Regions from separate parts of the Pseudovibrio sp. FO-BEG1 genome, predicted to be linked through region 2. Evidence: riboswitches for the same ligand, from Rfam matches in the RefSeq annotation. Region 2 holds a riboswitch; the other holds the start of a gene.
What was found. Region 2 has a riboswitch for thiamine pyrophosphate ahead of thiM (hydroxyethylthiazole kinase). Riboswitches for the same ligand answer to the same signal wherever they lie in the genome.

Region 1: linked by a shared signal. The riboswitch ahead of PSE_RS22655 (ABC transporter permease) and the one ahead of thiM (hydroxyethylthiazole kinase) in region 2 are both predicted to bind thiamine pyrophosphate.

Annotation. Positions count from the first base shown of each region.
Region 1 is NC_016642.1:5,040,686-5,044,500, forward strand. Features, by position in the region: gene PSE_RS22645 (adenylate/guanylate cyclase domain-containing protein) at 1-636, shown strand, start outside; gene PSE_RS22650 (ABC transporter substrate-binding protein) at 709-1,647, opposite strand; gene PSE_RS22655 (ABC transporter permease) at 1,674-2,384, opposite strand; TPP riboswitch at 2,556-2,664, opposite strand; gene PSE_RS22665 (hypothetical protein) at 2,795-3,815, opposite strand, start outside.
Region 2 is NC_016642.1:644,313-648,127, forward strand. Features, by position in the region: gene PSE_RS03005 (hypothetical protein) at 1-181, opposite strand, end outside; gene thiE (thiamine phosphate synthase) at 350-991, opposite strand; gene thiM (hydroxyethylthiazole kinase) at 975-1,787, opposite strand; TPP riboswitch at 1,863-1,963, opposite strand; gene PSE_RS03020 (tyrosine recombinase XerC) at 2,023-2,982, opposite strand; gene PSE_RS03025 (phospholipase D-like domain-containing protein) at 3,064-3,815, opposite strand, start outside.

The DNA of each region.
Region 1 (3,815 bases), 1.1 Mb from region 2:
AATACCTCGGGCCTAAGCGCCTACTGGAACGCCCCTTTGGATGATCCGTTCCATGCAGCACATGCGTGTCGGACGGCGATTGAAATGCAGAAGCAGATGAAGCGTTTTAATGTCAAAGATCGCTTCAACTTCAACCAAAAAAACATGACGGATCACGCTGTCACGCTGGATATCGGCATCTCAACAGGCCTGGCAACGCTGGGAGAAACCGGCACGAGGCGCCACTTCAGATATGCCCCACTCGGCAAACCCGTTGATTTAGCTGATGATTTAGCCCGTCACTGCAAGGACGCAGGCCACAGTCTCCTCATCTGCGAGACCACCCGCGGCCAGATGCAAGAGCTCGCGACGCTGGAGACGATCCCTGTCAAAACCAGCCGTTACTTAATGCGTTCGTTTGCGTTACTCGGTGATCCATCCCTCGCTTTTTCGGAAAATTTCCTCAAACTCAAGAACACCCACTGCAACATGGTCTTCGCGCTCTTTGAGGAGAACGACAAGAAAAAAGCACTCACCCTGCTCGACGAATGCAAAGCCCTCTCTGACGGCGAGTACAACGCCATCTATGCGGCTTTTGAGAAGTACATCCTCAGCGATCTGGCGCAGCACGAAGCGGTGAAGGATGCAGCGCAATAACGGCATTTGGCCTACAAATAAAAAGAGCCCCCGAAACTCGGAGGCTCAGAAAATGGTTTAGACCTATAACGGTTAGCGCAGTTCAACCGCGTAGGTTTCCACTGGAGGCGCTGTTTTAATGAGCCCCTGCTCAATCAGGAAGTTCGCGAAGCGCTCATAGCGACCGATATCCAAAGCTGCCGGACGGCTCGCAAAACGTGGCAGAGTATCTGCCCAGGCGCGCTTGTTCAGCTCATCATCAAGGTTCGGATAGACCTCAAGGAAGCTCTTCCAGGAGTCCTGAGGATTGTTCAGCAGATAAACAGTTGCCGCTTCAATTGCGCTGATGAACTTCTTCAGGCGTGGATCATCCAGCTTGTCCTTGTGAGCAACATAGATCAGCTCATCATAAACCGGCACACCATTTTCTTCCGGATAGAACGCACGACCTTTCGCGCCTTCAATTTCCATCTGGTTTAGCTCAAAGTTACGGTAACCACCAATCACCGCATCAACCTGTCCCGCCATCAAGGAAGGAGACAGCGAGAAGTTCACGTTGATCAGCTCAACATCATCAGAACTCAGGCCAGCATTGGAGAGCATCTTGCCCAGCATGGCACTTTCAAAGCCGGACGTGGAGTAGCCGATGCGCTTGCCCTTGAGGTCTGCAATCTCCTTGATCGGCCCATCTTCCAGCACGATCAGCGTGTTCAGCGGCGTGGAAACCAACGTGCCGATGCGCATAAGCGGCATGCCTTCATCGATCTGCGGATGCAGCGTCTGCTGATAGGAGATTGCAATATCCCCCTGCCCGGCAGCAACCAACTTTGGTGGCATGGAAGGATCAGCCGGTTCAATCAGCTCAACATCAAGCCCTTCCTTCTCAAAGAAGCCCCGTGCCTTCGCAACCACAATCGGAGCATGGTCCGGGTTCGCAAACCAATCGAGCAGCACAGTCAGCTTGTCCGCAGCCTGCACCTGAAGAGTGCTCGCAAGCATCGCTGCACCAAACAGCATACCTAGTTTTTTCATAAGGTTACGTCCTCATACTCTGAGATCTAGATCTCTTTCTGCCAATAGATCATCCGAGAAGTGGCGAACTCAACAACTGCCCTCAGGCTCAACACCATCACCGCAAGCAAGATCAGCGCTGCAAACATGGTCGCTGTTTGCATGCGTGCGTTGGATTGCAACATGATGAAAGCCAGCCCTCCCTTAGCACCAACCCATTCTCCAACCACCGCACCAATCGGCGCGAACACCGCCGCAATCCGCATGCCTGATGCCAGAGACGGCATCGCAGCAGGAATGCGGATGTAACGGAGCATTTGCCAGCGATTAAGGCCATGCAGCTTACCAAGGTCAAGCAAGGACTGATCCGTCCTCCGTAACCCGTCAAAAAACGTTGAGGTCACGGAAAAGAAGATCACAATCACAGCCATCACCACCTTGGACGCAAGCCCAAAGCCGAACCACAGCACCAGAAGCGGTGCAATCGCAAACACAGGAAGAGATTGAGTAGCTGCAATCGGAGGCAGCAGAAACAGGCGCACCCGGCGAGACATCGACAGCAAGATAGCAAGCGAAGCCCCGGCACTCACACCAAAGAGAAAGCCGAGAACGGTCTCATAGGCGGTAATGCCTGCATGATGCAGCAGGAAAGCACCCTGATTGAGAAAAGCGGTAAACACCGCCGCCGGACCTGGCAATAGAAACGGAGGAAACTCTCCAATCCGAACCACAATTTCCCAAATGGCGACAAACAGCAAAATCCCGAAAAGACTTCGCAGAATTCGTATTAAAGCTCGCTTCAGCATGTCATTTCCCAACAATGGTATTGGGCATCACAAACAGGCGGAAGAACGGAGCTCAGATTGGCTCTCTGGGAATTTTCGACACAGGACCTCCAACTACAAACTGCAGATATGGAGATCCGGGAAGAATGGCTCAGGTCCCGTCCCTTCGCCGGCATTACCCGGATCAGGTTCAAAGGGTTTAGCTCGTGGCAATCTCAGCTTTTCGTCAAGAAAAGCACCCCTCGGAATGGCAAGGACCATGCGCGTTTCTACGGGAGTTTGCAAGCAGATTTTCTGAGGCCGGGGGACAACGCCATGAAAAAAGGCCCCAGCTCCAACAGAGCCAAGGCCTTCTAAAATCGATCTAACTTGCTGAAATCAGCTCACTTCCAGCTCTTGATTGCCTGAGCGACAACCTTGTTGCCAGTTGTACCTTTTTCAAAGGTCAGCATTGCGCGGCGGCCGCTGTTATACAGCAGCGGAACATCAATCCATTCACGCTCAGCAAGACGCTGCAGGTTCTTTGCCTTCTCTTCATTGCTGTCAGAAAGAGCAATCCAGAAGAGTGTGTCAGAAACCTTTACAGCAGCCCCATCCAACGGATCACCAGCTTCGGATTCAGTCTTCTTCAGGATCAGGCCAGGCACTTTCTCAACGCCCTTGCCGTCAAACCCTTCCGGGAAGATGAAGTTCAATTCCAGCAGATGGCTCGCTGGCAGGGACTGGTCGCTGTTCGGCTTCAGCGTCATCTCAACAGAGAGATTTCGCGATGGAAGCGTCGCAACAGCTTTGATGACGGAGGTTCCATTGACCTCATCCAGCGTCCAGACCACGTTACCGCGAGAAGCAGAACCAGCTGCACCCGGTGTCAAAGCTTCTTCATAAAGAATGCTCTGCTGTGCCACTGGAGAAATCTCGGACTCGGTGCCGATGGTCTCTGCCGGTGGAACTGAGTTCGTCTCGACACCCGCTGTCTGCGGCTCAGGCTCCTTAGCCGGCAGCACCTGAGGTGCAGCACTATCATCAGTGGATGCGGAAGGTGCCGGATCAACACTGCGAACCACAGTTGGTGCAGGTGCACTTTCTGCTGGTGCCGCGCTGGAAGAGTTCCGGGTAATCCGTGTTGTCGTCACCGGTGTTGCATCTGGAGAAACTTTAGCTCCTTCATCAGATGGCAACAAACGATCAGTGTTCTTCTTAGGCGCACGTTCAGGCTGAACCCGAAGTGGTTCATCTTCACCTGTTGGTGCGCTCTCTGGCTCTCCGGTCTCGCTGGTTTCAGCTGGCAGGATCAGAGAGAGAATGGCCTCGCGCTGGCTGTAAACGCCTGCAGTCACACCCAGAATGATCAGGATGATAACAATCATGCCGACAATGCCGGATGTATTGGAAGGCTTCAGACCC
Region 2 (3,815 bases):
ACTCGCCTTCCACCTCAATCTGAGAAAGCTCTTTCAGCCGTGCCTTTGGGTTCTCCCATTTGCCGAGCTCTGCCATTTCAGATTTGCGGATTTCACAGGCGGTTTGGGCTTGTCCTTCAGAGACAAAGAAAGCGAATGTGCTGAACAGCGCACACACGAACGTTGTTTGACTAAGCTTCATGACGAACGGCCCCCCGCCAGAAACGCACCTCAGAGGAAAACACTGGTGATGCGTTTAAAACAAAAGCTTGGAGCGATTTGCATGAACTCAATGAATGCACCAAGCTTCAGTTCTCTCATATATCAATGTAGATGGGCTCTGTGAGGAGTAAATGCGTGTTTTATCCTATCACCCTAGGTCTTTTACGCTTTTGACGATTTCCTGAAGCTTGCGCGTAGCTTCTGCAGCACTGGGTGCCCCACAGATTGCTGAAATGACAGCAACACCATCAGCCCCAGCCTTGATCACCTGATCCGCATTGGCAAGAGAAATTCCGCCAATCCCAACAACAGGTAGCTGTGATTGAGCAGTTAAGTCAGCAAAGTTTTGCATGCCCACATCAGCTGCATCATCCTTGCTGTTGGTCGGGAAGCATGCGCCGATGCCGAGGTAATCACAGGCTGCAATGTCCGCAGCATCTAGCTCATCCTGAGTGCTCACCGAAAGACCGAGTAGCTTATCTGCCCCGATCAGTTCCCGTGCTTTGGTGGCGTCCATGTCATCTTGTCCAACATGAACTCCATCAGCATGAACGGCCAGGGCAACATCTACGCGGTCATTGACGATCAAAGGCACATTGAGCGGTTTAAGCGCCTGCATCAGCCGTTCTGCCAATTCAATCTGCTCTTTGGTACTGCCGGTTTTATCGCGCAATTGCACCACAGTAGAGCCGTTTTGAGAGGCTGCGACTGCGATGTCGACAGGGTCCTGGCCAGGGCAGTCTTGCGGCCCCAGCACCAGATATACGGAAAGATCAAGCAACGGCTTCATGCATCTCAACCTGAGCTGTTGTTTTGAGGATATCATCGTTCAGCTGATAGAGACCGTTGATGATATCCAGCTGCAAACTTGCTGGTCCTGCGGTATCTTTCGCAGCAATCTCACCAGTTACACCGAGGAAAACCATTGCATCGACTGCAGCATCAAACGGATCATCGCAAACTGCGAGCGTTGCGCCAGTGAGGGCCGTCGCTGTGCAACCAAGGCCGGTCACGTACGGCATCATCTTATCCCCGTTTGCGACTTCAGCCGTGCGTGTGCCGTCAGTGATGAAGTCGACCGGACCAGAGACAACAACCACAGCTCCAGTCTGCTTTGCCAGCTCTTTCGCACCAGCCAGAGCAGTCTCAGAGCTATCCGTGCTATCAACGCCTTTTCCGCCTGCACCCTGACCGGCAAGTGCCATGATTTCAGAGGCATTGCCGCGAATAACGCTCGGCTTATTCTCCAGCAGTTCAGCAGCAAGCTTAGTGCGGAAGGTGAGGGCGCCGACAGCCACCGGGTCCAGCACCCATGGACGATCTGCCTTGTGAGCCGCTGCTGTTGCCAACTTCATCGCCTCTGCTTGCGCAGGGGTGACTGTGCCCACGTTGACCACTAATGCCCCTGCAACACTTGCAAGTTCAGGAGCCTCTTCTGGTCCATCTACCATGGCAGGGGAAGCGCCAATCGCCAGCAAGGCGTTGGCTGTAGTGTTCGCCACCACGATGTTCGTCATGTTATGGACGAGTGGACTGTTTTCACGAATTGCGGAAAGAGTTGCGCAAGCGCTTTCGACACGACCCATTTTTATCCTCGGTCTTGTTGTGCGAAAGAGAGCTGGTGTCAGGGCCTTGGCATACTGCCAGAAGAAACTGTCCCCCAACACAGTGTGAGTGCTCCCTTCGCTGGAATTATCCAGATCAGGTTCATCGAGTATGATCTCAGCCACGACACAAGTGTCGGGCACCCCGTTTCACAGCTCTGAACCTAAGGGGTCTGCCGGAGGAGATCAAGGCGATGTGGAGGAGGGGGACAACCTATCAACGACGTGGATGTGCTTTGTCGTAGGCATCCAACAGCTGTGCACTGTTCACTTCCGTATAAATCTGCGTGGTAGAAAGGCTTGCGTGGCCCAGAAGCTCCTGAATGCTCCTCAAATCCCCGCCTTCAGACAGTAAATGCGTCGCAAAGGAATGGCGCAAAGCATGGGGAGTAGCCGTATCCGGAAGCCCGAGTGCACTGCGGATTTTTTGCATGGCCAGCTGGATCATGCGTGCGTTGAGCGCGCCGCCGCGAACACCGCGGAAGAGGGGCGAGTTCGCTGAAAGGTCATAGGGGCATTGATCTTTGTAAGCTTCGATAGCTTCAACGACCACAGGCAGAACTGGAACAAGCCGTTCCTTGTTGCCTTTGCCGCGCACTTTCAAAGACTTATCGCCTTCTTTCGGTGCCGTAGCAGGTGTCAGAGACAACGCTTCCGAGATACGAAGTCCGCAGCCGTACAGGAGAGTAAACACCGCAGCATTGCGCGCTTCAACCCAGGGCGTGTCCTCGAAAGCCAGATCGCTGCTGACAATCGCTTTGGCTTCCTCAACGGGGATAGGCTTGGGTAAGCTGCGGGGAAGTCTCGGCGTACGCACCGCTGCAGCACCGGCCGCATTCACCTCGCCGCGCTCCTCCAGAAACGAGAGGAACGAGCGAATACCAGCCAGACCGCGAGCAAGCGTCCGCGTCTGCGCGCCGTCTTTCCGACGCGTTGCCAGAAAGCCGCGAAAGTCTTTTGGTTTCAACGACTCCAGATGCCGCAGAGCAACTGGCTCACCCTCATAACTGGTCATGAAACGCAGGAACTGACGCGTGTCGCGCTCATACGCTTCCAGTGTCCGCTCAGCCAGTCGCCGTTCGGAGCCAAGATGATCAATCCAGTCTTCAATCGCTGCGGTAACATCTGGTTTGCAGATGATGAGTAAGTCTTCGCCGCTATCCAGGGAATTTGCCATTCGCCAAGTGTAAGCGCCAAATCTGGCTGAATGGTTACCAAAAGATAAACATTCACGCCTTTACGAAATGGCTGAGCAGATTTAGTCGATCACGATTGGTTCCCCGTGGTCGCTGATGATCCGGTCAATCTCCTGCCGTGCCGCCATCGCAAACCGTTTCTGGTTCTCCGTTGGGGCAACGGAATCCCCCAGAACAACGATATTCTCGTCATTAAACCGGTTCGCAGGGCCAGTGTAGTTGAAACTGCCAACAATCATGATGCTATCGTCAATCACCATAAGCTTATGATGCAGCTTGCCAATCCGGCTCGATCCGCGAACGAAGTGCAGATCAGCGCCAGCTTCTGCAAGAGGCTGCGTCGCGGCCCAATCCTGCCCGCCTTGCCGGGCGTCAAGAGCACCGCGCACCTGTCTTCCTGCTTCCATCAGCAGCAACATGGCATCATCAATGCCGGAGCTTTTGGAGAAGGTGAAGATCGCAAAGTCCACCCGTTCCTTAGCTTTCGTCATCTGTTTGGTGACTTCCATCTCCGGCGCATGGTCCGGCGCAAAGCAAACTTTCACGCGGATGTCGTCAACCACCACCTCTTTCGGTGTGTTTTCGGACTCATTCTCATCCACGCTGTAGCGGCCAAATCTTCCGCGTTTAATCTCCCTGAATTCCCGCTCAAAGATGTCAGCGACCTTCTCATCCTTGATGATAAGAAGATGGTTCAGATTGCGATGCGTGCCGGTCTCCGTGAAGTTTGTGGAGCCGGTCAGAACAGCATTGCCGTCACGAATGATGAATTTCTGATGGAATATCCGTGGGTTAAAATCCGTCCGTACCCACA